Regions from separate parts of the Azoarcus sp. CIB genome, predicted to be linked through region 3. Evidence: predicted binding sites of a transcription regulator. Region 3 holds the regulator's gene; each other region holds the start of a gene.

Region 1 (7,661 bases), 1.5 Mb from region 3:
TGAGGACTACCACTACACCGGCGCGAACTGGGGCCGCGACCTGCCCGAACCCGACCTCGTTGCCGACCTGCGCAACGTGGTCGAGGGCGACCCGAGCCCGGACGGCAAGGGGCGCCTCGCGATCCAGCGCGGCATCGAGGTGGGCCACGTGTTCTACCTCGGCACGAAGTACTCAAAGGCGATGAACGCGACCTTCCTCGACGAGGACGGCAAGCCCAAGCATTTCGAAATGGGCTGCTACGGCATCGGCGTGACGCGCATCCTGGGCGCTGCGATCGAGCAGAACAACGACGCGCGCGGCATCATCTGGCCGGACGCGCTCGCGCCCTTCCGCATCGTGGTGTGCCCGGTGGGCTGGGGCAAGTCGGAAGGGGTGCGCACGGAGGCATTGAAGCTCTACGAAGGGCTGCTTGCCGCGGGCGTGGATGCGATCCTCGACGACCGCGACGAGCGCCCGGGCGTGATGTTCGCCGACTGGGAGCTGATCGGCGTGCCGCATCGCGTGGTGATCGGCGAACGCGGGCTAAAGGAAGGCATGGCCGAATACCAGGGCCGGCGCGAGACGGAGGCGACCAAGGTGGCGATCGGCGATCTTGCCGGTTTCGTCGCGGCGAAGCTGCGGGGCCAATGACTTTCGGCTATAACGGACGCATGACACGCACGCTCCGCACGCTGCTGCGCGCCGCGCTGACAGCCGCTTTGGCGTTCAGCGGCGGTGCGTCGGCCGGCAACCAGATCTACGAGCCGATGGCGGCGAGCGTACGGGCCGCGCTGCATGCGGCGGTGAGCGATGCCGGGGCGCCGGAGCTGCTGATCGCCGATGCGGGCGAGCGTACGCGCTGGCTGGGCGAAATGTCGCGCCGCCTGGAGAAGCGCATCCCGGACCGCGCCTATCGCGAGGACCTGCTGACTTCGGTGCATTACGAGGCGACCCGAGCGGGGCTCGACCCGCAGCTCGTCCTCGGCCTGATCCAGGTCGAGAGCGGTTTCCGCAAGTACGCGGTGTCGAGCGCCGGCGCACGCGGCTACATGCAGGTGATGCCGTTCTGGATCAAGACGATAGGCGGGGCCGAAGACAACCTTTTTCACCTGCGCACGAACCTGCGTTACGGCTGCACGATCCTGCGCCACTACGTCGACGTCGAGAAAGGCGACCTGTTCCGGGCGCTAGGGCGCTACAACGGGAGCCTTGGCCGCGCCGAGTATCCGAACATGGTGCGCGCGGCGTGGGAGCGCCACTGGAGCTATCAGCCACTGACGCTCGCCGTGACGGAGGCACGCGGCCAGGCGAACTGAGCCACCCAATCTTCAGACTCGGGAACGAACATGGAACACCGACTGTTTCGCCGCCGCTCGATCTCGATTTCGTTTCGCGTGTATGACGCGGAAACGGGCAAATTCATCGGGCGCATCGGCGACATCAGCAAGGGCGGCCTGCTCGTGTACGGCCCCAGCAAACTGCTGACGGGCCAACTGTACCGCCTGCGCATCGACCTGCCCGACGATCACGGCAAAGGCCGCAGCGTCCTATTGCCGGCCAAGGCGATGTGGTCGGGCTACGATACCAACCCGGAATTTTGCAGCACGGGTTTCCGCCTGTTCGAGCTGGACCGCCCGGAGAACGAGGCGGCACTGAAGTCGATGCTGTCGCGCTTCACCGTCGGCTTCGAAGACGAAGACGGCGACAGTTGAAGGACGACCGGCAGCCGGCCTCGTCGGAGGTTGGCTGCCGGTTCCCGGACCGCAGAAAAATCGCTCAGGCGCCGACGGCGACCTTCACGTTGGGCTCGTCGCGCCCGACCGCGCGAACGGTTTCACGTCCGGTATCCCTGGCGTCCTTGGCAGTGGCCAGCGACTGAACGTCACCGGAAATCTCGCCGCCTTCCTCAATCAGGATCTTGCCGTAGCGGATCTTGCCGCTGACCCGGCCGGTCGAGTGGATGATCAGCTGGCTGCGGGCGGTCAGCTCGCCTTCGAAACGGCCGCGCACTTCCGCGACGTCGATGCCGACGGTGCCGGCGAACGAGCCGTTTTCGGCGATGCGGATCACGCGGCTATCCATCGTCGCCTCGACACGACCTTCGACGACCAGGGTGTCGCAATCGAGGATCTCGGCGCCCTTCAGCTTGACGTCGGGCCCGACGATCAGGCGGCTGCCGGTGTCCTGGGGTGTGTCGTCGATCGCGGCGGCTGCGAGGCTCGCGGACGCAAGCGCCTTGTCGTCAGCGGCCGGAGAGGAGTCGCTGGACGATGCCGGCAGTTCCGTAGAACTGCGCGACAGGCTTGCGCCAGAGGACGCCGCCCCCGTGGTCAGACTGCCCGACGGAGACCGCATTGTGCCGTTGTTGCTGCGCGAAGCCGGGGTATCTGGAACCTTGGGGAACAGGGCGGGTTTGTTGAACATGGTCTCTCCTTGAATCCATAAACGTTTCCGGGCCGACGATCATCGCCCCCGTAGGCCGCCTGAGCATTTGCCATGCCATGAATTCAAGCCATTGAATTTACTGTATTTCTTCTAAGGCAACGGAAATTCTGGCGGAACAGGCGCGAATTCTGTCGCCGTGCGGCGACAGCTCCTGCGAGAGGAATACTCATCCCGTTGTTTTCGTTGATTTTTCGTGCGTCGCCGGGAGACGACACGGAAATCGTTCGGAAACACCGCCTTGCACTTGCTTACGACGCAGGCGCCCGGCCGCCACCTACACTGTCGCGCTGGTTTACGAAGATCCTCCAGCCATGTCGCGCCTTTCCTTCAGTCATTCGCTGCTTGCCAGCTTCCTGCTCGTTGCGGCGATCCTGGGCGCCACCGCGCTGGGGGGACTGATCACGCTGGAGGAATTCGCAACACGGCACCGCGAAAGCGTCGGCGATGCGCTGAAGTACTCCAGCGCGGTGCAGCAGTTGGGTGAACGCAGTGTCGACATGGAGCGTAGCGCGCGCCAGTTTCTCGTGCTCAAGGATCCGCTGCTGCGCGAGCGCTTCGAGCAGGCGCGGGGCGAGTCGCTGGTGGCGCTGCAGACGATTGCCGCGCTGCGTGCGCCGAGCGTGAGTGCGCTGGTCGAGGAGTGGCGTGCCGCAGCCGACGCGGCCGGAGCGACCCTTGCAGAGGGCGGTCCGGCGGAATCGGCCACCGTCGCGTTGAGCCGGATGCCGCCGCTGAACGAGCAGCTCGCCGGCGAGGTACAGGCGCAGCTCGGCCACCAGAGCCAGGCCTTGCTTGAACAGCTCGACGCGAACCGCGGGCGGCTGGCTTGGCATGTGCTGGCCGCGATCATCGCTGCCAGCACCTTCGCGGCGCTCACGGGCTGGTGGCTGCTGCGCCCGATCAACCGCCTCGAGGCCGCGATTGAGGCGCTGGGCGAGAGCCGCTTCGACGAGCAGGTGGCGATCCCCGGCCCGGCCGACCTGCGCCGCGTCGGCCGCCGTCTGGACTGGTTGCGCCTGCGGCTGGCGGATTTCGAGGCGAACCGCAGCCGCGTGCTGCGTCATGTATCGCATGAGCTGAAGACGCCGCTCGCCTCGGTGCGCGAAGGGATTGCGCTGCTGGAAGACGGTGTGGTCGGAGAGTTGAGCGGCGAACAGCGCGAGGTGGTTGCGATCCTGCAACACAACACGCATGCGCTGCAGGAGCGCATCGAGGATCTGCTCGGTTACAACGCCGCGGTGTTTTACGCCCGCAACCTGCGCCGGCGCCCGGTGATGCTGCGCGCGCTGGCCGAATCGGTGATCGCCGAACAGCAGCTGCCGATCCAGACCCGCAATCTGAAGGTCGCGCTGCACGGCGATCCGCCACCGTTCAGTGCGGACCCCGACAAATTGCGCATCGTGCTGGCGAACCTGCTCGCGAACGCGGTGTCCTTCAGCCCGCGCGACGGCGAGATCCGCGTGACGCTGAGCACGCACCCGGGCTGGGTGCGTATCGACTGCCTCGACCAGGGGCCGGGCGCCGCCGCAGAGGAGGCCGAACGCATCTTCGACCCATTCTTCCAGGGCTCCCGGCAGCCGGAAGAACCGCGCCACGGCAGCGGACTCGGCCTGTCGATCGTGCGCGAGTTCGTCGTTGCCCACGGCGGGCGCGTCGGGCTGCAACCGTCGGCAAGAGGCGCCTATTTCAGGATCGAACTTCCCAATGAGAGCTGACTTCAACCACGACCGGCCGCCCGTCTGCATCGCCGCATCGCGCTGCGAACGCTGGGCCGTCGCGGGCATTGCGCTGGCGCTTGCGGCGGCCCTGGCCGGCTGCGCGACCGTACGCAGCGCAACGGCGGAGCTGCCCGAGCTGCCGCAGCTGCCGCCCCTGCTCAGCAACGGCAATACGCCGGTGCGCAACGCCCTCGCCTACCACGAAACGATACGCGGCATGAACGCCGCCGAACTCGCGCGCGAACGCTCGGCGCTGTCCGGCGCCGGCACTGCCCCGCTCGTGCAGATGAAGCAGGCCATGCTGCTGAGCCATCCGCAGGGGAACAACAACCTGCAGCGCGCGCAGTCCTTGCTGGAGGCGATCAACGCTGCCGAGAAACCGGACGCCGTGGCGCTGCAACCGCTCGCCCGCCTGCTGGCCGAGCAGTTGCAGGAACGCGTGCGCCTGGAGAACACCGCGGATCGCCTTACGCAGCAGCTCGAACGCACCGGACAGCAGCTCAAGGATGCTCAGAAGCAGAGCGACCAGCTTCAGGAGAAGCTCGACGCATTGACCGAAATCGAACGCACGCTGCCGGCGCGCCCGTCCACGCCGACGCCGTCACCACGGGAAAGGAGAAGCGAAAAATGAGGATGAGCCCTTCCACGACAGGCGCGGCGAAGACGACGCAGGACGGCGCCCACCTGCTGGTCGTCGACGACGATGCCGATCTGCTGCGGCTGCTGTCGATGCGCCTGCGCGCGAGCGGTTATCGCGTCAGCACGGCCGAAAGCGCCGAGGCCGCGCTGGCCTGCCTGGCCGTCGAACGCTTTGGTCTGGTGTTGAGCGACGTGCGCCTGCCCGATCGCGACGGGCTGGTGCTGTTCGAGGAGATCCGCCAGACCTGGCCGGCGCTGCCGGTGATCTTGCTGACCGCCCACGGCACGATCCCGGATGCAGTGGAGGCAACCTCGCGCGGCGTGTTCGGTTATCTGACCAAACCGTTCGACAGCAAGGCCCTGCTCGGCAAGATCGCGCAGGCGCTGCAGATCGGCGGCACGCCCCACGCTTGCGAGGAGGGCACGGCGGCCACGGGCTGGCGCGACGCGATCATCAGCCACAGCAGCCGCATGGCGACGGTGCTGGATGAGGCCCAGCTCGTGGCCGCTTCGGACGCGAGCGTGCTGATACGCGGCGACAGCGGCACCGGCAAGGAGCTGTTGGCGCGCGCGATCCACGACGCCAGCCCGCGCGCGGCCCATCCCTTCATCGCGATCAACTGCGGTGCGATTCCCGAACAATTGCTCGAATCCGAACTCTTCGGCCATGTGAAGGGCGCCTTCACCGGTGCAGCAAGCTCGCACACGGGCCTGTTCCAAGCCGCGAATGGCGGCACGGTGTTCCTCGACGAGATCGGCGACATGCCGCTCGCGTTGCAGGTGAAGCTGCTGCGGGTACTGCAGGAGCGCGCGGTGCGGCCGGTCGGCGCGAGTCGCGCGCAGGATATCGACGTGCGCATCCTGTCGGCGACCCACCGCGACCTCGAAGCGGCGCTGGTCGCCGGCACCTTCCGCGAAGACCTGTTCTATCGCCTGAACGTCGTCAGCCTGAACCTGCCGACGCTGGATGAACGGCGCGAGGACATCCCGCTGCTGGCGAACCACTTCCTGCGGGGTCTCGCGCGAAAGTACCAGAAGCGGTTGCGCGGCTTCGCGCCGGAGGCGCTCGAGGCGCTGACCACCGCGGCGTGGCCGGGCAACATCCGCCAGCTGCAGAACGTCGTGGAACAGGCCTGCGCACTCGCGACGACGCCGTTGATCCCTCTTGCACTGGTCGACCGCGCGCTGCGCGGGCCGAGCCTGGAGGCATTGAGCTACGCCGAAGCGAAAATGCGCTTCGAGCGCAACTACCTGATCCAGCTGCTGAAGCTCACGGATGGCAACGTGTCCGACGCGGCCCGTCTCGCAGACCGCAACCGCACCGAGTTCTATCGCCTGCTGCAGCGGCACTCGCTGACGCCCAGTCTGTTCCGCGGCGACAGCGCCGATGTCGCGCGCGAGCGACAGCATGAATTCAACTGAATCATAGACTTGCGTCATACCGCCGATTAACGTCGGGGAATAACGACACTTTTCGGCGGCGATCGGCATTCCGGACCCCGCGCGGACATGGAACTGCGCCGGCCCCCCCTCCAGCGCCGCGTCCGCAAAGGCCTCGCCGGGAGCTGGCACGCCATCTGCTGTAAGAAGAGCGAAGCGCGTCCCCAACCGCGCGTGCAACTACATGACTCTTCGCAGAAGGAGCTCCGACGTGATCACCCGCAAAAACATCGTTTCCTTACTCACCACCAGCGCAATCGCATTCGGTATCGGCACACCGGCACGGGCGGACAGCCTCGTGGCGGTGGCTCAGGCTACGGCCGCCGTGGCGCGCGACGAACACGATCACAACCTCCAGCGGGAGATCAAGACGGCGATCGGCGCAGACCCCGAGCTGCGCGCCGCGCACATCGCGGTGTCGGCGCATGCGGGGCGCGTGACGCTGGCCGGCGTCGTCGTCAACGAGGAACAGCGCGCCCGCGCCCAGCGTACCGCGCTGAACGTGCGCGGCGTGCGTCTGGTCGAGAACGCGCTGGAACTGGCGGAACGCTGAACCGTCGGCGCGCCGCCGGTGCCGGGGTCCCCCCGCCCGGTCAGACGGTGCCGCCGACGGTCAGCCCGTCGAGGCGCAGCGTGGGCTGGCCGACGCCTACCGGGACGCTCTGGCCGTCCTTGCCGCAGGTGCCGACACCGGGATCGAGCGCCATGTCGTTGCCGATCATCGACACGCGCGTGAGCACATCCGGGCCGTTGCCGATCAGCGTCGCGCCCTTCACCGGGCGGGTGACCTTGCCGTTTTCGATGAGGTAGGCCTCGGCGGTCGAGAACACGAACTTGCCGGAGGTGATGTCGACCTGGCCGCCACCGAAGTTCACGGCGTACAGGCCTTTCTTCACCGACTTGATGATCTCTTCGGGGGCCTTGTCGCCGTTCAACATGTAGGTGTTGGTCATGCGCGGCAGCGGCAGGTGGGCGAAGGATTCGCGCCGGCCGTTGCCGGTGGGCTTCACCCCCATGAGGCGGGCGTTCATCGTGTCCTGCATGTAGCCGGTGAGGATACCGTCCTCGATCAGCACGGTGCGCTCGGTCGGATTGCCCTCGTCGTCGATCGTCAGCGAACCGCGCCGGTCGGGCAGCGTGCCGTCGTCGACGACCGTGACGCCCTTCGCCGCGACCTGCTGGCCCATGCGTCCGGAGAAGGCCGAGCTGCCCTTGCGGTTGAAGTCGCCCTCGAGGCCGTGGCCGATCGCCTCGTGCAGCAGGATGCCGGGCCAACCGGGGCCGAGCACGACGCTCATAGTGCCAGCCGGCGCGGGACCGGCCGCGAGGTTGGTGCGCGCCTGATGCACCGCCGCGCGCGCGTATTCCTGTAGACGATCGTCGTCGAAGTAGCTGTAATCGAAGCGCCCGCCGCCGCCGGCGCTGCCCTGCTCGCGGTG
Region 2 (7,661 bases), 100 kb from region 3:
GGGGATCTCTGGGGTCGATGTTGTCCGTACCGGGCATCCCCCGAACGCCCTGGAGGCCGCGTCAGCGCGAGTCGAGGCCGCGCCGGTACTGGATCGCCTCGGCCAGATGCGCGGGACCGACGCGCTCGGCGCCGGCCAGGTCCGCGATCGTGCGGGCGACCTTCAGGATGCGATGATACCCGCGTGCGGACAGATTCAGCCGCCGGATCGCATGATCGAGCAGCGCCTTGCCCTGGTCGTCGGGCGCGCACAGCGTATCGACGCGGCCCGGCGCGAGATGGCTGTTCGCCCCGCCCTGGCGCCCGCGCTGCACCGCCCAGGCCTGCGCGACGCGCTCGCGCACGGTCGCGCTGGGTTCGCCCGCCGCCTGCCCGGTCATCTCGGCATGGTCGAGCAGCGGCACCTCGATGACGATGTCCATACGGTCGAGCAGCGGCCCCGACAGGCGTCCGCGATAACGCGCGACCTGATCCGGCGTGCAGCGGCAGCGTCCGCCCTTGTCGCCGGCGTGGCCGCAGGGACAGGGATTCATCGCCGCGACGAGCTGGAAGCGCGCCGGGAACTCGGTGCGCTGGCGTGCGCGCGACACCGTCACGGAGCCGGTTTCCAGCGGCTCGCGCAGCGCCTCGAGGACGCGGCGGTCGAACTCCGGAAGCTCGTCGAGGAAGAGCACGCCGCGGTGCGCAAGGCTGATTTCGCCGGGCCGCGGTGTCGTGCCGCCGCCGACGAGCGCCGGCGCAGAGGCCGAGTGGTGCGGCGCGCGGTACGGCCGACGGGCCCAGCGGCGGGCGTCGAAACCGCCTTCGAGCGACTGGATCGACGCACACTCGATCGCCTCGGCCTCGTCGAGCGGCGGCAGCAGGCCCGGAAGGCGGCGCGCGAGCATGGACTTGCCGGTCCCCGGCGGACCGAACATCAGCAGCGAATGCTGCCCGGCAGCCGCGACCTCGAGCGCGCGGCGGGCCTGCAGCTGCCCCTTCACCTCGGCCAGATCCGCTTCGTCGTCCCGCCCCTCGGCGACCGCCGGCGGCAGGCGCCGAGTGAGCGCCGTGTGGCTGTTGAGGTGTGCGCACACGGCAAGCAGGCTGGCGGCGGGCAGTACGCTAGCGCCGCGCGCGAGCGCCGCCTCGTCGGCGTTGGCGGCCGGCAGCACCAGCGCGCGACCGGTGCGACCGCTCTCCAGCGCCATCGCGAGGCCGCCGCGCACCGCGCGCAGGCTGCCGTCGAGCGAGAGTTCGCCGACGAACTCGTGCTTCGCGAGCCCCGCCGCATCCACCTGCCCCGATGCCACAAGGATCCCCAGCGCGATCGGCAGGTCGAAGCGCCCGCCCTCCTTGGGGAGGTCCGCGGGAGCGAGATTGACGGTGATGCGGCGTTGCGGGAATTCGAACTGCGAGGTCGCGATCGCGGCGCGCACGCGTTCGCGCGCCTCGCGGACTTCGGTGTCGGGCAGGCCGACCAGGTTGAATGCGGGCAGGCCGTTGGCGAGATGGACTTCCACCGTCACCTCGGGCGCGCCCATGCCTGCGAGCGCCCTGGTGCGTACGAGAGCCAGCGACATCGGTACCTCCGGAATGGACTGCGCTCAGTCTACCGGAGGCTCCGACAATGACGAAAGATTATCTACAAGACATCGATGCGACGCCGTGCGGCGCTCGGAGGGGCGTTGCCGCTCACTCGCCTTCGCGGTCGGCGCGGGCGCGCGCGAGTTCGGACTCCAGCGTGGCGACGCGGTCTTCCAGTTCGGCGAGCTTCTGGCGCGCGTGCGCGAGCACCTCGCGCTGCACGTCGAACTCCTCGCGCGTGACCAGATCGAGCTTGCCGAAGGCGCTGCCGAGCAGGGCCTTCGCGTTCTTTTCGAAATCCCGGGCGGGATTGCTGGCGGCGAGTTCGGACAGCTTGGCGCCGATGTCATCGAGGAAGCGGGGGCCTGCCATGAAGTTACCTCTGGGGCGAAAACAAAGGGGAAAAGTCTAGCACGGGCGCGGGTTCCGGAACGGACGGACACCCGCTCCGCCCCATTGCGGTGAGCGCTCTGCCCACCCGGCGCGTCACGCACCACGAAATTGGCTATAACGCACCATGACGGTGCATTCGACGGCCGAGCGCTCTGCTGCATGTGCACAAAAACGCCCGAAAAACCCTTTCTGAACGCCTTTTTCTCACATACAAACAGTTACTTACGACAACAACCGAAGGACTTGGCACGCCGCGTGCAAAGGAGGACTTGCCAGCAATCAAACACCAACCATCAAGGAGCAACATCATGCACAAGCGCATCCTCGCCCTTGCCGTCGCCGCAGCCCTTCCGCTGATCGCCTCCGGCACGGCCGCCGCCGGCGACAGCCCGATCGCCGCGAACGTCGCCCTCGTGTCCGATTATGCCTACCGCGGCATCAGCCAGACCGACGAGAAGCCGGCGCTGCAGGGCGGTTTCGATTATGCGCATGCGAGCGGCCTGTACGTCGGCGTGTGGGGGTCGAACGTGTCGTGGCTGAGCGACCTTGAGCGCGGCACCGGCGAAAACTCCGGCAACAGCCTCGAACTGGACGTCTACGGCGGCTACAAGGGCACGATCGGCGACATCGGCTACGACGTCGGCCTGCTGCAGTACGTCTATCCGGGCGAGTTCGACTCGGGCTGGCGCAACACCATCGGCCTGAAGCACCCGAACACGCAGGAAGGCTACCTCGGCCTGTCGTGGCAGTTCCTGTCCTTCAAGTACTCGAACTCCTTCACCAACCTGTTCGGCGCGCCGGACTCCAAGGGCAGCCAGTACTTCGACCTGTCGGCCGCCTACGAGGTGATCCCGGGCACGACGCTGAACGCCCACTACGGCCACCAGATGATCGCCGGCCCGGTCGAGTCCTACTCCGACTGGAAGGTCGGCGTCAGCCAAGCCGTCGCGGGCGTGACGCTGGGCCTGCACTACGTCGACACCAACATGAAGGACAAGAGCGACTTCGACGCCGACGGCCGCTACGTCGTGAGCGTCAGCAAGACCTTCTGAGCCTGCAACGCCGCGGGGCTCCGGCCCCGCAAGACTGAAAGGAAACCATCATGAAATTCGTCACCGCCATCATCAAGCCCTTCAAGCTCGACGAAGTGCGCGAGGCCCTCTCGGCGATCGGCGTGCAGGGCATCACCGTCACCGAGGTCAAGGGCTTCGGCCGCCAGAAGGGTCACACCGAGCTGTACCGCGGCGCCGAGTACGTCGTCGATTTCCTGCCCAAGGTGAAGATCGAAGCCGCCGTGCGCACCGAGTTGCTCGAACAGGTGATCGAAGCGATCGAGAAATCCGCCGCGACCGGCAAGATCGGCGACGGCAAGATCTTCGTCTTCGACCTCGAGCAGGCCATCCGCATCCGCACCGGCGAAACGGGCACCGACGCGCTGTAAGGGAGAACACCATGAAAAAACTGTTTGCCATACTGTTTGCGGTGCTCGCGCTCGGCTTCGCCGGGCTCGCCAGCGCCGAGGATGCCCCGGCTGCGGCCGAGGCCGTCACTGCGATCGCCGACGCGGCTGCTGCCGCCCCCGCGGCCGCGGCGCCCGCCCCCACGGTCAACAAGGGCGACACCGCGTGGATGCTGACCTCCACCGCGCTCGTCGCCTTCATGGTGATCCCGGGCCTCGCGCTGTTCTACGGCGGCCTGGTGCGCTCGAAGAACATGCTATCGGTGCTGATGCAGGTCTTCGTGATCTTCTCGCTGATGATCGTGCTGTGGTTCGTCTACGGCTACAGCCTCGCCTTCACCGAGGGCAACGCGTTCATCGGCGGCTTGTCGAAGGCCTTCCTCAGCGGGGTGACGGTCGATTCGATGGCCGCGACCTTCAGCAAGGGCGTCGCGATCCCCGAGTTCGCCTACATCATCTTCCAGGCGACCTTCGCGGCGATCACCCCGGCGCTGATCGTCGGAGCCTTCGCCGAGCGCATGAAGTTCTCCGCGGTGCTGCTGTTCATGGTGCTGTGGTTCACCTTCTCCTACCTGCCGATGGCCCACATGGTGTGGTACTGGGCGGGCCCGGATGCCTACATCGACGCCGCTGCGGGTGAAGCCGCCGCCGCGACCGCGGGCTTCCTGTTCCAGAAGGGCGCGCTCGACTTCGCCGGCGGTACCGTGGTGCACATCAACGCCGCCGTCGCCGGCCTGGTCGGTGCCTTCATGATCGGCAAGCGCATCGGCTACGGCCGCGAATCGATGGCCCCGCACTCGCTGACGCTGACGATGGTCGGTGCCTCGATGCTGTGGATCGGCTGGTTCGGCTTCAACGCCGGCTCCAACCTCGAAGCCAACGGCCTCACCGCGCTGGCCTTCCTCAACACGATGGTCGCGGCCGGCATGGCGGCGATGTCGTGGATGACCGCGGAATGGCTGATGAAGGGCAAGCCCTCACTGCTGGGTGCGGCTTCGGGTGCGGTGTCGGGTCTGGTTGCGATCACCCCGGCCTGCGGCTGGGTCGGCCCGATGGGCGCGATGGTGATCGGCCTGCTGTCAGGCGTGATCTGCCTGTGGGGCGTGAATGGCCTCAAGCGCATGCTCGGCGCCGACGACGCGCTCGACGTGTTCGGCGTGCATGGCGTGGGCGGCATCCTCGGCGCGATCCTCACCGGTGTGTTCGCCAACCCGGACCTCGGCGGCGTCGGCGTGTATGACTACGTCGCCAACGCGGTGGCCCCGTTCTCGACCTCCGCGCAGGTCACCAGCCAGGTCTGGGGCGTGGTCGTCGCGATCCTGTGGTCGGGCGTCGTGTCCGTGGTCGCCTACAAGATCGTCGATGTGCTGATCGGCCTGCGCGTGCCGGAAGAAGAAGAGCGCGAAGGCCTCGACATCACCGCCCACGGCGAGACCGCCTACCACGTCTGAACATCTCCGGATCGATCCCTCGTCCGGTGCTGCAGCGGGCGCCCCTTCGGGGGCGCCCGTTTTCGTTCACGCGGCCGCGCAGCAGGGCGAGGCAAAACATCACCACTAAGTCGAAATAGGTATTACTATTCGAATATGCATGATTGCTTACTTTTTCTTACACACGCCGAGGGATTTCATGATTCGCATCCTGTCACGCATCGCCGCCGCCACGCTGTTCTCCTTCACTGCCCTTGCTGCACACGCCGTCGACAACCCGACCAGCCTGGCCGGGGCAACCGTCGTGACTCCGGAGCAAGCGCGCGATCTGCAGTCGAAGGGCGCAGTGGTCATCGACGCCCGTTCGGCGGCCGAATACGCTGAAGGGCATATCGACGGCGCCATCAACGTACCCTACAAGGAAAAGAGCGAGAAGAAGCCGGACTTCGACGCCGCGGCCGACAGCGTCGACCTCGGCAAGCTGCCCGGGAACAAGGCTCAGCCCATCGTGACCTACTGCAACGGCCACGACTGCTGGAAGAGCTACAAGCTGTCGATTGCCGCCATGAAGGCCGGCCACACCAAAGTCAACTGGCTGCGCGACGGCCTGCCGGGCTGGAAGGCGAAGGGCCTGCCGGTCAAGTAATTCGCTCCACTGCAGTAACTGAGGCTGCGCGCCACGCGCAGCCTTTTTTTTGAGGAATACCGATGCGCCCGACATTTTCGCTGAAGGCAAAACTTTATGCCCTGGCGGCCTTTGCCCTCGTGATGATCGTCGCCATAGCGGCCATGCAGTTCTATGGCAACGCGTCCTCCACCGAAGCGCTGCGCCGGGTGTATGAAGAGAACGTCATCCCGCTGCGCAAGATCCAGACAGTGAGCGACCAGCTCGGCGAGGTGCGCTTCCGCATCGCCGGCGTCATTACCGACCAGATGCCTGCTCCGGGCTCGCGCCGCCACCTCGCGGAAGTGCGCGAGGCACTGCCCCAGTTGTGGTCCGAGTACCGCCAGATGTCCGCGACCGGCGCAGACGAAACGGACGAACTCGCGCTGACCGGAAAAGTCGAACAGGGCCTCGCGACCCTGCCCGGACTTTTCGCCAAGCTCGATGCGGCCTACTCGGCGAGCAACGACAAGGAACTGCTCACAGCCATCCTCGAGGACGACTGGCCGCCCGTCATCACCAGCGTCTCCAAGCCCCTCGCGGAACTCATCGCCCTGCGCACGCAGGAGGTTGAGCAGGTCTATCACGAGGCCGCGCGCATGGAGCGCGAGCTGAACCGGTACGCCACGATTCTCGTCGGCGGCGCCGTCGTGCTGCTCGCGATCTTCACCACGCTGATCATCCGCGCCATCACCCGCCCCGTCGCGGACGTGCAGCGCGCCCTGGCGCAGGTCGCACTGGGGGACCTGACGGCCAAGAGCACGGTGCACAGTGGCGACGAACTGGGGGAAATGGCACGCGCCATCAACGCCTCGCTCGAGACGCTGTGCGGCACGCTGGCGCAGGTGCGCAGCGGATCGGACCGCGTCGCCGAGGCCTCGGACAACGTGCGCACCAGCGCGCAGGACATCCACGACCGCGCGCAGATGCAGTCCGACGAGGTCATGAAGATGACGGCTGCGATGGAACAACTCACCGTCTCCGTCGGCGAGATCTCGACCGGCTCGGCGCAAGTCTCCGAGGCCGCCAACAGTGCCCATGAGGCGGCGGAACGCGGCAGTCAGCTGATGCGCGAGAGCCGCGTTGCCACCGAACGCGCCCAGCGTGCCTCGGGCGAGGCGACCGAGGCCGTGAGCGCCCTGTCCGCATCCATCCAGCAGATCAACGCGATCTCCACCGTAATCCGCGAGATCGCGGACCAGACCAACCTGCTGGCGCTCAATGCGGCCATCGAGGCGGCGCGCGCGGGCGAAGCCGGGCGCGGTTTCGCCGTGGTGGCCGACGAAGTGCGCAAGCTCGCCGAGCGCACCGGCCACAGCACGACCGAGATCGCGAACATCGTGCGCGGCGTGGAACAGCAGGCCGCCTCGGCGGTGCAGGCCATGCGCGCGGTGGATGCCGACGTCGCCGAGGATGCCGACAAGATCGGCCGGCTCGAAGCGGCATTCACGCAGATCGTCGCGGCCGCGGGTCGGGTATCGTCGCTGTCGGAAGATATCGCGCACTCGACGAAGGAGCAGCGCATCGTCGCCGAGCAGACCGCAAACGGCATGGAAGCCATCTCGCAGGCGGTCGAGCACACCAGCGCGACCATTGCACAAATGGCCGCTGCGGCCGAGGATTCGGCGCACACCGCGAATTCGCTGCGTCAGGTGGTGAGCAACTTCCGCACCGCCTGAGGCAAAGGTTCGCTGAACGGCGTGGCCGCCGTTCAGCGAACCTCAGCGGAACACGACCGTCTTGTTGCCGTGCCGCAGCACGCGGCCTTCGAGGTGGTAGCGCAGCCCGCGCGCGAGCACGGTCTTCTCGATGTCCTTGCCGTAACGCACCATGTCCTCGACCGAGTCGGAATGGTCGATGCGGATCACGTCCTGCTCGATGATCGGCCCCTGGTCGAGTTCGGACGTGACGTAGTGGCAGGTCGCGCCGATCAGCTTCACGCCCTTCTTCCACGCCTGGTGGTAGGGCTTCGCGCCGACGAAACTGGGCAGGAAGCTGTGGTGGATGTTGATGATGCGCCCCGGATAGGCGGCGCACAGGTCCGGCGACAGCACCTGCATGTAGCGCGCGAGCACGATCGTGTCGCCGCGCACCTCCTCGACGATGCGCCGCACCTCGGCATAGGCGGACGTCTTCGTGTCCGGGGTGAC
Region 3 (7,661 bases):
ATAGACCTGCAGGAAGCCGCTCCAGTCCTGTTCGCGCGCCATGCGCCGCAGCCAGTCGCCGCGCAGCCGCTCGGCGAGCAGGCTGTCCGGTTCGCGCAGCAGGAATTCCTTGAGCTCGTCGGCCGGTGGCGCTTCCGGGCGGGCGAGGAGGCTCGTCAGCCGCCAGTAGCGTACGTACGGGTCGAGCACATGCGGCTCGCGTTCCGCGGCGAGGCGCTCCAGTGTTGCGCGGTCACCGGTGCGCAGCGCCTCGCGCGCCGCCAGAATGCGGTCGTCTCCGATCTGCCCGTAGGCGCCCTGCGTCAGGCTCGCCAGCGTAAGTGCCAGCGCGGCCCACAAACCCTTTGCCATCCCTTACCATCCCCTTTCGATCAGCCAGACCATACCACAGTGATTTCCGCCCATCCTGCCCCCGGAACGGATTCCGCCGATCCCACCGAACAGCGCCGGGCCCTGCGTGCCCGCACCATCGCCGCGCGCCAGGCGCTGACGGCCACGCATCGCGCCGCCCTGATGCGCCATTTCGAAGCCCATCTGAGCGAGCTCGTCGCCCGTCTGGCGCCGAAGACGCTCGGCTTCTGCTGGCCCTACCGCGGCGAACCCGACCTGCGCGCCTGGGTCGCACACTGGCTGGCCGCGGACGCGTCGCGTGTCGCGGTGCTGCCGGTGGTGCCGCACCAGGCCGGCCCGATGGTGTTCCGCCGCTGGATTCCCGGCATGGAAATGCCGCTCGACCGGCACGGCATTCCCCATCCTGCCGAAGGCGAGCCCGTCGCCCCCGACCTGATCCTCGTGCCGTGCAACGCCTTCGATGCCGCGGGCTACCGCGTCGGCTACGGAGGCGGATACTTCGACCGCACGCTGGCGGTGATGAATCCCGTCGCGGTGGGGCTGGGCTTCGAATTCGCGCGCGTCGACGACGTCTGGCCGCAGCCGCACGACCGCCCGATGGACTGGATCGTCACCGAGGCCGGCGCTTTCCCCGCTCAGCCGAGGAACATGCGGTAGGCCGGGTTGGCAGACTCGTCCGCGTATTCGTAGCCGAGCCGGTCGAGGAAGTCCTGGAAGGCTCCCTTGTCCTCGGGCGGCACTTGCATGCCCACCAGCACGCGGCCGAAATCGGCGCCGTGGTTGCGGTAGTGGAACAGGCTGATGTTCCAGTCCGAATGCAGGCTGGTGAGGAAATTCATCAGCGCGCCCGGGCGCTCGGGGAATTCGAAGCGGTAGATCAGCTCGTTGTTCACGTGCGGCGCGTGCCCGCCGACCATATGCCGGATGTGGCTCTTCGCCATCTCGTCGTCGGTCAGGTCCACTGCCGGCAGTTCATGGCGTTCCAGCATCTCGACGACGCGCGTGGCCTCGGCGCGGTTATGCACCGCCACGCCGACGAAGATGTGCGCGCGCTGCGGGTCGGCGTAACGGTAGTTGAACTCGGTGATGTGGCGGTTGCCGATCAGGCTGCAGAACTTGCGGAAGGAGCCCGGGCGCTCCGGGATCGTCACCGCGAACACCGCCTCGCGCTGCTCGCCGACCTCGGCACGCTCGGCGACGAAGCGCAGGCGGTCGAAGTTCATGTTGGCGCCGGACGCCACCGCGACGAGGCTCTTGCCGTGCAGGTTGTGGCGCTTCGCGTATTCCTTCGCGCCGGCCACCGCGAGCGCGCCCGAGGGTTCGAGAATGGAGCGGGTGTCCTCGAATACGTCCTTCAGCGCCGCGCAGATCGCGTCGTTGTCGACCAGGATCATTTCGTCGACGTGTTGCTGGCACAGGCGGAAAGTTTCCTCGCCGACCTGCTTCACCGCGGTGCCGTCGGCGAACAGCCCGACCTGGTCGAGCACGACGCGTCGGCCTTCGGCGAGCGAGCGGGTCATCGCGTCGGCGTCCACGGTCTCCACGCCGATGATCTTTGTGTCCGGGCGCAGGCGCTTGATATAGGTCGCGACGCCGGCGATCAGGCCGCCGCCGCCGACCGCGCAGAACACGGCGTGGATCGGATCCGGGTGCGCCCTCAGGATCTCCATGCCGATCGTGCCCTGGCCGGCGATCACGTCCGGGTCGTCGTAGGGATGGACGAAGGTCAGCTTCTCGGTCTTCTCCAGTTCGACCGCGTGGGCGTAGGCGTCGGAGTACGAGTCGCCCGCGAGCACCACCTCACCGCCGCGCGACCTGACCGCATCGACCTTGATCTGCGGCGTCGAGGTCGGCATCACGATCACCGCGCGCACCCCCATGCGCTGGGCGGAGAGCGCGACGCCCTGCGCATGGTTGCCGGCCGAGGCGCAGATCACGCCGCGCTTGAGGGCTTGCGGCGACAGGTGCGCCATCTTGTTGTACGCGCCGCGCAGCTTGAAGCTGAACACCGGCTGCATGTCCTCGCGCTTCAGGAAAATGCGGTTATGCACGCGTTCCGAGAGGTTCGTGGCGAGGTCCAGCGGTGTTTCCTCGGCCACGTCGTAGACGCGGGCATTGAGGATCTTTTCCAGGTAATCCGGTGTTGCGGCAGTCATCAGGGAGCCTTCGCGGGGAGGCGCAAAGACCCTGAGCGTATCAGCCGATGCGGCAGTGCGGCAAGCGCTCTGCCGGCGGCGGGCGATCAGAGGGTTTCGCCGTCTGCGTCGAGCAAGCGCTGCTGGCGGTCGATGAATTCCTGCGTCGAATCGATGCCGCGCAGCTGCAGGATCGTCGAGCGCACGGCGGCTTCGAGCAGCACCGCGATGTTGCGTCCGGCCGCGACCGGCAGGGTGGTGCGGATCACCGGCACGCCGAGGATGTCCTGCGTCTCGCGCTGCACCGGCAGGCGCGAGGGGTCGGACTGGCCCGGCAGGCGGCGTTCCAGATGCACGATCAGGCGCAGGCGCATCTTCCGCCGGCACGCGGTTTCGCCGAAGATCGTGCGGATGTTGAGGATGCCCAGGCCGCGCACCTCGATGAAGTCCTTGAGCATCTCCGGGCAACGCCCTTCGAGCACCGTCGGCGCGATGCGCGAGAACTCGACGATGTCGTCGGCAACGAGGCCGTGGCCGCGCGAGATGAGTTCCAGCGCGAGCTCGGACTTGCCGGCGCCGGAACTGCCGGTGATGAACACGCCGATGCCCAGCACGTCCATGAACACGCCGTGCAGCGAGATCTTTTCGGCCAGTTCGCGCGACATGTAGAGGCGCAGCTGGTCGATCACGCTCGCGGAAGGCTGCGGCGTCGTGATCAGGGCGACGTCGGCGTACTCGCAGATGCCGCGCAGGATGTCCGGGATGTTGCAGCCGTCGGCGACGATGATGGCCGGGGGGCGCGCGCTGATGATCTCGGTGAGGTGGTGGGCGACCTTCTCGGCCGCATGGCGCTGCGCCCAGGAGAGTTCGGCGGCGCCCAGGATCTGGATGCGCGTCGGATGGATCAGGTTGAGGTGGCCGACAAGGTCGGCCGGCCAGATGCGTTCTTCGTTGACCGAAATGATCCGGTCGAGCCGGCCGCTGACGTGCGTCAGCTCCAGCTGCTCGCGGTGCAGGTCATACAGCCGCGCGACGCTGGTCTGCCGCATGCGGACCCCAGGAGGCGAACAGCGAATGGATTGCCGCGGTGTCGGGCGCGTTCTGCAACTGGTCGCGGAAGTCGCGGTCGCTGAACATCTGCGCGAGCTCGGACAGCAATTGCAGGTGGGTTTCGTTGGCCTGTTCGGGCACCAGCAGCACGAACAGCATCGTGACGGGGCGGCCGTCGGGAGCGTCGAATTGCACCGGGGCGGACAGGCGCAAGAAGGCGCCGGCGGCTTCCTTCAGGCCCTTGATGCGGCCGTGCGGAATCGCGATGCCCTGGCCCAGCCCGGTCGAGCCGAGGCGCTCGCGCGAAAAAAGGCTGTCGAAGACGACGCTGCGGGCGATGCTCTGGTTGTTTTCGAACAGGAGTCCGGCTTGTTCGAAGACGCGCTTCTTGCTGCTGGCGTCCAGATCGATGACCACGTTCGAGGGGGGCAGGAGTTCGGCGATGAGGCTCATGCGAATCACCACCTGCACGACACGGGCCGTGCCGCTGCCGGTTGGGTGCGGGAGGAGGCTCGGAGTGTGCTGCAGGCGCGGGTTGAAAACGCGCGAATTATAAACACACCCCGGACCCCCGGCGCGAATTAAAGAATCACAGCTCGGTCGGCTGCTGGTGCTTCAGCGTGTCGTGGCCGTGGTCGTAGTTCTTGTCCTTGTACTTGAGGACCTGGCGGTCGAGCTTGTCCGTCATGCTGTCGATCGCGGCGTACATGTCGCCGTCCTCGCTCTCGACGAAGATGTCCTTGCCGCGCACGTGCAGCGTGACTTCCGCCTTCTGCCGCAGCTTCTCCACCGACAGAATCACGCTGACGCTGGTCACGTTGTCGAAGTGGCGGATGACGCGATCAAGCTTGGTGTTGACGTACTCGCGGATCGCGGGGGTGACTTCGACGTGATGTCCGGTGATGGTGAGATTCATGATGTTTCCTCGTATTGTCAGATCGTCTTTCAGATCGCTTTGCGCAGGCTGACCGGCGGGATATTGAGTGACTCGCGGTACTTCGCGATCGTCCTGCGTGCCACCACGATACCCTGCTGGCCCAACAATTCGGCAATTTTCGCGTCGGACAGGGGCTTCTTCCTGTCTTCGGCCTCCACCAGCTGGCGAATCAGCGCTCGAATCGCCGTGGAAGATGCCGCCCCACCGGTGTCGGTGGCAACGTGGCTGCCGAAAAAGTACTTCAGCTCAAACACGCCGCGCGGTGTGGCCATGAATTTCTGCGTCGTGACTCGCGAGACCGTCGACTCGTGCAGCTCAAGCTGGTCCGCGATTTCCCTCAACGTCAGAGGTCGCATCGCCACATCGCCATAATCGAAGAACTGCCGCTGCTGGTCAACGATCGCCTGGGAAACCCGCAGGATAGTGTCGAAACGTTGTTGCACATTCTTGATCAGCCAGCGCGCTTCCTGTAGCTGGCTGGTGAGCGCGCCGCCCGATCCCCGGTTCTGCTGCAGGATGCTGGCGTACAGGGAATTGATGCGCAGCTTGGGCATCGCCTCGGGGTTGAGCGTGACCGTCCAGCGGTTGCGCACTTTGCGCACGACGACGTCGGGCAGGATGTAGCGCGTCTCCTGCACCGAGTGCTGTGAGCCCGGATGCGGGTCGAGGCGGCAGATCAGCGCGTGCGCGGCGCGCAGCGCGTCGTCGTCGCAGCCGGTGGCGCGCTTGATGCGCAGGAAGTTGCGCTCGGCGAGCAGGTCGAGGTGTTCGTCGACGATCTTCAGTGCGAGGTCGCGCGTCGGGCAGGACGGCATCGCCCTGAGCTGCAGGCTCAGGCATTCCTGCGGCGTGCGCGCGCCGATGCCGGCCGGGTCGAGGTTCTGCACGTGGTGCAGCGCGATCGTGAGGTCGTCGAGGTCGTATTCGAGTTCCGGCGGCAGCAGCGGCAGCAGTTCATCGAGCGACTGGTTGAGGTAGCCGTCCTCGTCGAGCGCCTCCATGATGAAGCGCACCAGCGCGCGGTCGCGATCGGAGAGCGGCGACAGGCTCACCTGCTGGTCGAGGTGGTCGCGCAGGCTGGTGCCGGCGGCCTGCAGTTCCTGGAAGTCGGTGTCGTCGTCATCGTTGCGGTTCGACGAGCCGCTGCCCGCGTTCGACCACTCGCCGGCCTCGTCGAAGTTTGCCGGCTCGGCCTCGTTACGCGTCTCCTCGCTCGGTGCGGGGGTGTCGGACTGGCTGCCGGACTCGGTCGTGCCCGGCGAAACCTGTGCGACGCTCGGAGAAAAGTCGCTGCCGTCGCCGTCCTCGCGCTCGAGCATGGGGTTCTCGAGGAGGAAGCGTTCCAGCTCCTGGTTCAGCTCCAGCGTCGACAGCTGCAGCAGTTTGATCGATTGCTGCAGCTGCGGCGTCAGCGTGAGGTGCTGCGAGATCTTGAGCTGGAGTGACGGTTTCATGGGACTACGCTGGCTGGATCAGAGGCGGAAATGCTCGCCGAGATAGACGCGGCGAACCTGTTCGTTGGCGACGATCTCGTCGGGCCGTCCACTCGCGAGCACGCGGCCTTCGCTGATGATGTAGGCGCGGTTGCAGATGCCGAGCGTCTCGCGCACGTTGTGGTCGGTGATCAGTACGCCGATGCCGCGGTCGCGCAGGAAGCGGATGATCTTCTGGATGTCGAGCACCGCGATCGGGTCGACGCCGGCGAAGGGCTCGTCGAGCAGGATCAGGCGCGGGTCGGTCGCCAGCGCGCGGGCGATCTCGCAGCGGCGCCGCTCGCCGCCCGACAGCGACACGGCGGTGTTGTCGCGCAGGTGGGCGATGCCCAGCTCCTCGAGCAGTTCCTCGAGGCGCGCGTCGACGCGTTCGCTGTTCAGGCCCTGCAGCTCCAGCACCGCGCGGATGTTCTCGGCGACGGTGAGCTTGCGGAACACGCTCATTTCCTGCGGCAGGTAGGACAGGCCGAGGCGCGCGCGCGCGTGCACCGGTAGGTGCGTGAGCTCGGCGTCGTCGAGGCGGATGTCGCCGCCGTCGGCGCGCACGAGGCCCACGATCATGTAGAAACAGGTGGTCTTGCCGGCGCCGTTGGGGCCCAGCAGACCGACCACCTCGCCGCTGCCGACTTCGAAGCCGACATCGTGGACGACGGTGCGGGCCTTGTAGCGCTTCTGCAGTCCGGCGACCTTAAGCAGACTCATCGGGGTTCTCTTTCAATATCTTGCGGATCACGTCGGTGCCAAAGCCGCGGCCTTGCAGGAATCTCGCCTGACGCGCCCACTCGCGCACGTCGGCCGGCGCGGCGTCGAACTTGCCGCGCCACACGGCGCGTGCGCGGTCGACGTCGTCCTCGACCGTCTCGGCATCGAGCGCCGCGTCTATCGTGTCGCGCCCGACGCCGCGCTGGGCGAGCTCACGCCGCAGGCGCGCGGTGCCGAAGCGGGCGGCCTTGCTGCGCACCCAGGCTTCGGCAAAGCGGTGGTCGCTGAGCAGGCCGAGTTCGGTGATGCGGTCGAGCACGTCGTCGATCTCCTCGGCGGAGCCGTGCGGGCCGAGCTTGCGGGCCAACTCGGCGCGCGAGTGCTCGCGACGCGCGAGGTGCCGCAATGCGCGTTCCCGCAGGCTCGTCACCGGCATGATCGCGGGAAGGGGCGTCAGGCCGCCTCGGCTGCCGGCTGCGCGGGTTCGGCCGGCAGTTCCTTGAGGCCGACCGCGACCCGCACCTTGTTCTCGATCTCGCGTGCGAGGGCCGGATTGCCGCGCAGGAACTCGCGCGTGTTGTCCTTGCCCTGGCCGATCTTGTCGCCCTGGTACGAGTACCAGGCGCCCGACTTGTCGACGATCTTCTTGTCCACGCCGAGGTCGATGATCTCGCCTTCGCGCGAGATGCCCTCTCCGTACAGGATGTCGAAGTGCGCTTCCTTGAACGGGGGCGCGACCTTGTTCTTGACGACCTTGCAGCGGGTTTCGGAGCCGACGACCTCGTCGCCCTTCTTGATCGCGCCGGTGCGGCGGATGTCGAGGCGCACGGAGGCGTAGAACTTCAGCGCGTTGCCGCCGGTGGTGGTTTCGGGGTTGCCGAACATCACGCCAATCTTCATGCGGATCTGGTTGATGAAGATCACCAGCGTGTTGGTGCGCTTGATGTTGGCGGTGAGCTTGCGCAGCGCCTGGCTCATCAGGCGGGCCTGCAG
Region 4 (7,661 bases), 1.3 Mb from region 3:
CTTCGACGGTGCGAAGATCGCGCTGCAGCCGGTGGTGGACGTCGCCCATCTGGTGCATGGGCCGATTGCGTGCGAGGGCAATTCGTGGGATTCGCGCCACGTGTATTCGTCCGGTCCGCAGACCTACCGTACGGGCTTCACGACCGACATGGCGGAGTTCGACGTGATCTACGGCGGCGAGAAGCGCCTGTACCGCGCGATCAAGGAGATCGTGGACAAGGTGAATCCGCCGGCGATCTTCGTGTACCAGACCTGCCTGCCGGCAATGATCGGCGACGACGTCGAGGGGGTGTGCAAGGCGGCGAGCGCGAAGTTCGGCACGCCAGTGATCCCGGTGAACGCGCCCGGCTTCGCGGGCAGCAAGAACCTCGGCAACAAGCTGGGCGGCGAGGCGCTGCTCGACTATGTCGTCGGCACGCAGGAGCCGGAATATACGACGGATTGCGACATCAACCTGATCGGCGAGTACAACGTGGTCGGCGAGTTCTGGCAGGTGAAGCCGCTCTTCGACGAGCTGGGCATCCGCGTGCTGGCGACCTTCTGCGGCGACGCGCGCTACCGCGACATCGCGGGCTCGCACCGCGCCAAGGCGGCGATCATGCTGTGCTCGCAGGCGCTGATCAACATCGCGCGCAAGATGGACGAGCGCTACGACATCCCCTTCTTCGAGGGCAGCTTCTACGGCATCGCGGACATGTCGGACTGCCTGCGCCGGATCTCGCGCCTGCTGGTCGAACGCGGCGCGCCGGCCGACCTGCCGGCGCGCGCCGAGGCGCTGATCGCACGCGAGGAGGCGCGCGCGTGGGCGCGGCTGGAGAAGTACCGCGCGCGGCTGGCGGGCAAGCGGGTGCTGCTTTTCTACGGGCGGCGTGAAGTCGTGGAGCGTGGTGGCGGCGCTGCAGGAGGTGGGCATGGAGATCGTGGGCACCTCGATGCGCAAATCGACGCAGAGCGACCGCGCGAAGGTGGTCGAGATCATGGGCACCGACGCGCACATGTTCGACGAGCTGCCGCCGCGCGAGATGTACCGGATGCTGAAGGAGTCGCAGGCCGACGTGATGCTCTCGGGCGGGCGCTCGCAGTTCGTCGCGCTGAAGGCGAAGACGCCGTGGGTCGAGATCAACCAGGAGCGCCATCACGCCTACGCGGGTTACGACGGGGTGGTGAATCTCGTCGCCGAGATCGACAAGGCGCTCTACAACCCGATCTGGTCGCAGGTGCGGCAGCCGGCGCCGTGGGAGCTGGCCGAAGGCTGGGGCGAGCGCGTGGCCGCGGAGTGAGCGGCCGCGGGAGGCTCGGAGGGCCGCGACGCTACACGGCCGACGCGGGCGTTTCGGGCGCCGGCAGCGCCTGCGACAGTGCTCCGATCAGGTCGGCGAGCGTGCGCGCGGCGCGGTCGCGCGCCTCGTCGATGTCCGCGGCGGGGGCACCCTCGTGGATACGCCGCTCGAGTTCGGCCGCAACTTCCTGCAGCAGCGCCGCGCCGATCTGCCCCGCCAGGCCTTTCAGCGAGTGGGCGAGGCGCTCGGCGGCGGCGAGGTCACCTGCCGCGAGGGCGGCATCCAGGCGCGCGGTGAAATCCCCGTAGCCGGTGACGAACTTGCGTAACAGGGAGAGGTAGAAGTCTTCCTTCCCCATCAGGCGGCGCACGCCCAGATCGGGATCGAGGCCGGAAATCCGCCTGAGCCGTGCGAGGACGGCGCACGGAGCGGCGGACAGCGCCCCTGCTGCGCCCGACGTGGCGGCGGCGGTTGCGTCGCCGCGCGGCGCGATCCAGCGCAGTAGCGCGGCCCACAGGCGATCGGGGTGGATCGGTTTGGCGATGTGGTCGTTCATGCCCGCCTCGATGCACTGTTCGCGGTCGCCCGCCATCGCGTTGGCGGTCATCGCGACGATGGGCAGGTCGGCGCAGGCAGGCAGGCGGCGGATCGCGCGCGTCGCGGTCACGCCGTCCATCACCGGCATTTGCATGTCCATGAGCACGAGGTCGTAGGCGGCCTGCTGCACGCGCTGGACGGCTTCTGCACCGTTGCAGGCGATATCGACGCGGAGGCCGGCGGCGCCGAGCAGCTCGCTCGCGACCTCCTGGTTGAGTTCGTTGTCTTCGACGAGCAGCAGCCGGGCACCGCGGATCGCGGCGAGGTCGGCCGGCGCTTCGCCAGCGGCGGCGTGCGGCCTGGCCGGACGCAGGGCGCCGTCGAGCAGCCGGATCGCGGTGTCGAACAGCGCGGAGGCGGTGACCGGCTTGAGCAGGATGTCGTCGACGCCGGCACCCACGGCCGCGCGCGCGACATCCTCGCGCCCGTAGGCGGTGACGACGATGCGCACGGGCAGCCGCGGCAGGCCGAGCTGGCCGATCGCGCGCGCGGCGGCCACGCCGTCGAGCTCGGGCATCTGCCAGTCGATCAGGACGATGTCGTAGGGTTCGCCGGCGTGCGCCGCGCGCTCGACTTCGGCGACCGCTGCGCGACCGCAGTCCACGGTGTGCACATGGAAGGTCATGCAGCGCATCATCTCGGCGAGCACCTCGCGCGAACTGAGGTTGTCGTCGGCGACCAGGGCGCGCAGGCCGCGCAGGTCCGGGGCGGGCATCAGCAGGTGTCCCTCGGAGCGGCCGATGCCGAGGCGGCAGGTGAACCAGAAGGTCGAACCGGCGCCGGGCTGGCTGTCGACGCCGACGCTGCCGCCCATCATGCCGGCGAGCCGCTTGCTGATCGCGAGCCCCAGCCCGGTGCCGCCGTACTTGCGCGTGGTCGAGGTGTCCGCCTGTTCGAAGCTGCGGAACAGGCGGTCGCGCAGTTCGTCATCGATGCCGATGCCGGTGTCGCGCACTTCGAAGCGCAGCACGACGTCGCCGTCCACGAACTGCTCGCGCCGGATGCGCAGGACGATCTCGCCACGGTCGGTGAACTTGACCGCGTTGTTGGCGTAGTTGAGCAGGATCTGGCTGATGCGCAGGGGGTCGCCGACGAGGCTGGCCGGCACGTCCGCCGCGACGTCGATGACCAGTTCGAGCGCCTTCGCGTTGGTCTTCTCGACGATCTGGGCGCCGACGTCTGCAACGGTCTTCTCGAGGTCGAAGTCGATGCGCTCGATGATGAGCTTGCCGGCCTCGATCTTGGAGAAGTCGAGCACGTCGTTGATGATGCCGAGCAGGTGCTGGCTGGACGCCTGGATCTTCTCGAGGTAGTCGCGCTGACGAGCGTCGAGCTGCGTGCGCAGCGCGAGGTAGGTCATGCCGATGATGGCGTTCATCGGCGTGCGGATCTCGTGGCTCATGTTGGCGAGGAAATCCGACTTGATGCGTGCGGCATCCTCGGCGAGCGCGCGGGCCTTCTCCATCCGCTCGATGGCTTCGAACTCGGCGGAGATGTCGTCGATGACCCACACGGAGCCCTTGCTGCGGTCCGACGGTTCCACCGCGGTGCCGGTCAGGCGCGCCCAGAACAGCGAGCCGTCGCGGCGCATGAGCTGCTGCTCGCGCCGGTGCGACTCGCCGCGCCAGATCGCGGCATACACCGGTTCGCCGCCCGCCGCGTGCGCGGCCTCGTCGGGATACCAGACCGCCGTGCGCTGGCCGACGAGTTCGCCCGGCGGCCAGCCGAACATCTCGTGCAGGCGCCGGTTGCCGCGGACGAGCACGCGGTCCTTGATGAGCGCGATGCCCGAGGTCGCGGTGTCGAAGATCGCCTGCTGCTCGGCATTGGCTTCGCGCAGCGAGGCGCTGACCGCGGCCAGTTCGGCCGTGCGGGCTGCGACCCGACGGTACTTCATCTCGTGTGCGCTCCACGGTCGAGAGACCATCGCGCGGCGGTCCCGCTGAGGTCGGGAGAAAATGCGCCGCAAGAGGCAAATCGCGTAAGCGGCTCCTGGAAAACGGGCATCCTGCGCTCCTCGTGTCCTGAATGTCGGGTTCCCGGACATACCTGCCGGGCGCGCCCGAACTCGTGTGCGACTGCCTGCGGACGAGGCGTCGACGCACGACTCCAGCCGGGCGTCATCATACCGCGCGCGGCCTCTATTGCCGTGCGGGATTGCCGCCGGGATCGATCTGCACTCGCGCTACGCGGGATTTGTGGCGCTTGCGACACGTTCGTGTCGGACATCAGCCAAAGCGCCGTTCGCACGCCGGTGCGCCGCGGCCATGTGCCTGTTTTTACTGAGAATGCACCGCTGGCACCGTTCCTGCTGTGCAGTGCTCGTACCCTTTCGAGCACGCATCATGGCCACGATCATTCCCGGCAGGAAAGCCTGCACGACGAACCCGCTGAAGATGAGCGCCCCGATCGGCGCCGCGCTCGCCTTCCTCGGCATGGACCGCGCGCTGCCGCTGCTGCACGGCTCGCAGGGCTGCACGGCCTTCGGGCTGGTGCTGTTCGTGCGCCACTTCCGCGAGACCATCCCGCTGCAGACGACCGCGATGAACGAGGTCACGACCATCCTCGGCGGCCTGGAGAACATCGAGCAGGCGCTGCTCAACATCAAGAAGCGCGCGAACCCGGCGTTGATCGGGCTGTGCTCGACCGGCATCACGGAGGCCAAGGGCGACGACGTCGCGGGCTTCCTGAAGCTGATCCGCGAGAAGCATCCGGAACTCGCCGACACGGAGGTGGTGTTCGCGACGACGCCGGATTTCGTCGGCGGCTTTTCCGACGGCTGGGCGAAGGCCGTCACTGCCATGGTCGACGCACTGGTGCCGCCGACGAAGGTGCGCACGCCGTGGCAGGTGAACATCCTCGCGGGCTGCCATCTCACGCCGGGCGACATCGAGGAGATCCGCGAGACGGTCGAAGCCTTCGGCCTCACGCCCATCGTGCTGCCGGACCTCTCGGGCTCGCTCGACGGCCACATCCCGGAGACCTTCCTGCCGCACACGCTGGGCGGCACGCGCCTGGAGGACGTGAAGCGCATGGGCGCCTCGGCGATCACGATCGCGATCGGAGAGCAGATGCGCCCGGCCGCAGCGCTGCTGGAGAAGAAGGCCGGCGTGCCCTTCCGCGTGTTCGAGCGCCTGTCCGGGCTCGCCGCCTGCGACGCCTTCATCGCGCTGCTGTCGGATCTGTCCGAACAGGACGTGCCGATGAAATACCGCCGCCGGCGCAGCCAACTGCAGGACGCGATGCTCGACGGGCATTTCTACTTCGGCGAGCAGAAGGTCGCGATCGCCGCGGAGCCGGACCTGCTGTTCGCGCTGTCGCACTTCTTCGCCGACATGGGCGCACAGGTGACCTGCGCGATCGCGCCGCAGGACGCCCCGGTGCTCGCGCGCGTCGCTGCGGAGACGGTGCGCATCGGCGACCTGGGCGACTTCGAGGAGCACGCCGCCGGCTGCGACCTGCTGGTCACGCATTCGCACGGCCGCCAGGCTGCGGCGCGGCTGGGCATCCCCTTCTGGCGCGCCGGCCTGCCGACCTTCGACCGGCTCGGCGTCGCACACAAGGTCACTGTCGGCTATCGCGGCACGCGCGATCTGATCTTCGAGGTGGGCAATGTCTTCATGGAGCAACTGCACGCGCATGAACAGCACGTCACCCCCGCCAGCATCCGGCCCGACCTCCACCGAACCGGCCCCGCGCCGGCCGTGGATGCGCCGGCTCACGCTGGTCACTGACTCGTCCCTGGGAGAACTCGGCATGAAAGTCGCCTTTGCAACGGAAAACCTGATCGACGTCGACGCCCACTTCGGCTGGGCGAAGAAGATCGCGATCTACGAAGTGCAGCCGGACGCGAGCCGGCTGGTCGAAGTCGTCGAGTTCGCCGGCGATCTCGCCGAGGACGGCACCGAGGACAAGCTCGTGCCCAAGCTCGACGCGGTGCGCGACTGCGCGATGCTGTATGTCGCGGCGATCGGCGGCTCGGCCGCGGCCAAGGTCGTGAACCTGCGCGTGCATCCGGTGAAGGTGGCGTCCGCGCAGCCGATCGCGAACATCATCGAGCGCCTGCAGGAGGTGCTCAAGGGCACACCGCCGCCGTGGCTGCGCAAGGTGCTGCTGAAGGGCCGCGAGCGCAGCTTCGATTTCGATGCGGAGCAAGACGCCGCGAGCGAGGCCGAACATGTCTGACACCCTCGCACCGGATGAGGCGGCCATCGTCATCGCCGCATCGCCCTTCCTCGCGGAGCTGGTCAAGCTGATCCGCGCCCAGGACACCTTCGGACGGCGCGAGCACAAGAGCGATGCCGAGATCCTCAAGCCCTTCGTCGTCGACAAGGCCGCGCGCAAGCAGATCTCGATCATCGACGACCCGGGCCCGGAGGTGATGGCGCGGGTGGATCTGTTCTACAACGCCGCCGGCCTCGCGATCGAGCGCCGCACGGGGCTGATCGCATCCCCGACGATCAAGCTCAACCACGAAGGTTTCGGCCGCGCGATGCTGACGACGGGACGCCTGATCGTGTTCTCGAAATACCACCGCGACATCCACCGCTTCGGCTTCGACACGCTGCAGGCGCTCGCCGAAGCCGGCGACCGCATCGTCGACGAGGCGGCCGGCCTCATCGGCCGCTTCCCCGAAGTGGCGAATTTCTGAGGCATTTCGAGGAGGATGGCGATGACGAGCGACGAATTGAAGGCACTGGTGAAGAAGCTCAACGCGCAGGCCACGCAGGCGAAGATGGATCTGCACGACCTGTCCGAAGAGTTGCCGATCGGCTGGGAGCGCATCCCCGAGCAGGCGCAGAAGACCTTCGAGGCCTACGCGAAGCTCACCGAAGCGCGCGCCCGGCTGGCCGCAGCGGGCTGAACGCCGGATCCCGACCGAACCTTTTTACGGAGCAGCCATGTCCCACTTCACCGTCACCCTGCCCTCGGGCGTCGCCTGGACGCCCAACTTCATCGCCGCGATCAATCAGGAGCGCTGCATCGGCTGCGGCCGTTGCTTCAAGACCTGTGCGCGCGAGGTGCTGCAGCTGATGGCCGTCGACGACGAGGGCGAGATGTTCGCGATCGAGGACGAGGACGAGGAGTGCGAGAAGAAGGTGATGCACATCGCACACCCGGAGAACTGCGTCGGCTGCGAGTCCTGCAACAACAACTGTGCGCGCCGCTGCATCTCGTATGCGCCGAAGGCGATGTGACATGCGCCCCGCTGCCGCTTGGCTCGCGATGACGGACGCGCGCTGGAAGCCCGGCGGCAGCATGTTCGCCAGCGGCGCGCGCCACGACGAATACGAGGACGTGCGCCGCCTGCTGCTGCAGGGCGCCGCGGGGCGCAGCGCCGACGTGGTCGCGCTGGCCGAATGCGTCGCGCGCGCCTGCATGGGCGAGGACCACCTGTGGCACGACCTCGGCCTGCCCGCGCGCGCCGAGCTGTCGGCGCTGCTGCACGAGCATTTCCCGCGCCTCGCCGGGCGCAACGTGAACGGCATGCGCTGGAAGAAGTTCTTTTACAAGCAGCTGTGCGAAGAGGTCGGCATCAGCGCCTGCCGCGCGCCGTCCTGCGGCGTGTGTGCGCACCACGGCGAATGCTTCGGCAGCGAGGAGTTGCCGCTGCTCGCTTTCGCCTGACCGTCGTTCTCCCGCTCAGCCGCGCCGCAGCACCTCAAGCTGCACCGACGCGGCGCGGAACATCCGCGTGACCAGCACGCCCAGCACGAGACCGCCGAACGCGCCGAGCACCGCGGCGACGTCGGTGTGCGCGAGCCGGTCCCCGCCGATCGCACC

Evidence for each region. Region 3 encodes sigma-54, which starts transcription at its own class of promoters, with help from an activator protein. Its sites were predicted from a motif close to TGGCACGCTTNCTGCTNA; they were not measured.
Region 1: a site for sigma-54 is predicted at 2,465-2,482, ahead of AzCIB_RS04580 (bactofilin family protein). Genes of this name have one in related genera too.
Region 2: a site for sigma-54 is predicted at 2,203-2,220, ahead of AzCIB_RS21770 (TorF family putative porin). Genes of this name have one in related genera too.
Region 4: a site for sigma-54 is predicted at 4,175-4,192, ahead of nifN (nitrogenase iron-molybdenum cofactor biosynthesis protein NifN). Genes of this name have one in related genera too.

Annotation. Positions count from the first base shown of each region.
Region 1 covers NZ_CP011072.1:1,029,450-1,037,110, reverse strand. Annotated here, with positions in the region: gene AzCIB_RS04595 (proline--tRNA ligase) at 1-631, shown strand, start outside; gene AzCIB_RS04590 (lytic transglycosylase domain-containing protein) at 652-1,296, shown strand; gene AzCIB_RS04585 (PilZ domain-containing protein) at 1,327-1,692, shown strand; gene AzCIB_RS04580 (bactofilin family protein) at 1,757-2,404, opposite strand; gene AzCIB_RS04575 (sensor histidine kinase) at 2,737-4,140, shown strand; gene AzCIB_RS04570 (hypothetical protein) at 4,130-4,774, shown strand; gene AzCIB_RS04565 (sigma 54-interacting transcriptional regulator) at 4,771-6,204, shown strand; gene AzCIB_RS04560 (BON domain-containing protein) at 6,434-6,775, shown strand; gene tldD (metalloprotease TldD) at 6,816-7,661, opposite strand, start outside.
Region 2 covers NZ_CP011072.1:4,848,122-4,855,782, forward strand. Annotated here, with positions in the region: gene AzCIB_RS21760 (YifB family Mg chelatase-like AAA ATPase) at 62-1,561, opposite strand; gene AzCIB_RS21765 (accessory factor UbiK family protein) at 1,674-1,937, opposite strand; gene AzCIB_RS21770 (TorF family putative porin) at 2,267-3,010, shown strand; gene glnK (P-II family nitrogen regulator) at 3,061-3,399, shown strand; gene AzCIB_RS21780 (ammonium transporter) at 3,411-4,868, shown strand; gene AzCIB_RS21785 (rhodanese-like domain-containing protein) at 5,047-5,493, shown strand; gene AzCIB_RS21790 (methyl-accepting chemotaxis protein) at 5,556-7,190, shown strand; gene purU (formyltetrahydrofolate deformylase) at 7,233-7,661, opposite strand, start outside.
Region 3 covers NZ_CP011072.1:4,746,393-4,754,053, reverse strand. Annotated here, with positions in the region: gene AzCIB_RS21330 (lytic transglycosylase domain-containing protein) at 1-351, opposite strand, end outside; gene AzCIB_RS21325 (5-formyltetrahydrofolate cyclo-ligase) at 391-1,008, shown strand; gene ilvA (threonine ammonia-lyase, biosynthetic) at 987-2,507, opposite strand; gene hprK (HPr(Ser) kinase/phosphatase) at 2,594-3,535, opposite strand; gene ptsN (PTS IIA-like nitrogen regulatory protein PtsN) at 3,504-3,989, opposite strand; gene hpf (ribosome hibernation-promoting factor, HPF/YfiA family) at 4,126-4,452, opposite strand; gene AzCIB_RS21300 (RNA polymerase factor sigma-54) at 4,482-5,927, opposite strand; gene lptB (LPS export ABC transporter ATP-binding protein) at 5,946-6,668, opposite strand; gene recX (recombination regulator RecX) at 6,655-7,104, opposite strand; gene recA (recombinase RecA) at 7,122-7,661, opposite strand, start outside.
Region 4 covers NZ_CP011072.1:777,035-784,695, reverse strand. Annotated here, with positions in the region: partial or broken gene AzCIB_RS03450 (nitrogenase component 1) at 1-808, shown strand, start outside; gene AzCIB_RS24595 (nitrogenase component 1) at 912-1,280, shown strand; gene AzCIB_RS03445 (response regulator) at 1,312-3,774, opposite strand; gene nifN (nitrogenase iron-molybdenum cofactor biosynthesis protein NifN) at 4,223-5,611, shown strand; gene nifX (nitrogen fixation protein NifX) at 5,634-6,062, shown strand; gene AzCIB_RS03430 (NifX-associated nitrogen fixation protein) at 6,055-6,528, shown strand; gene AzCIB_RS03425 (CCE_0567 family metalloprotein) at 6,550-6,741, shown strand; gene fdxB (ferredoxin III, nif-specific) at 6,779-7,075, shown strand; gene AzCIB_RS03415 (nitrogen fixation protein NifQ) at 7,077-7,505, shown strand; gene AzCIB_RS03410 (SoxR reducing system RseC family protein) at 7,521-7,661, opposite strand, start outside.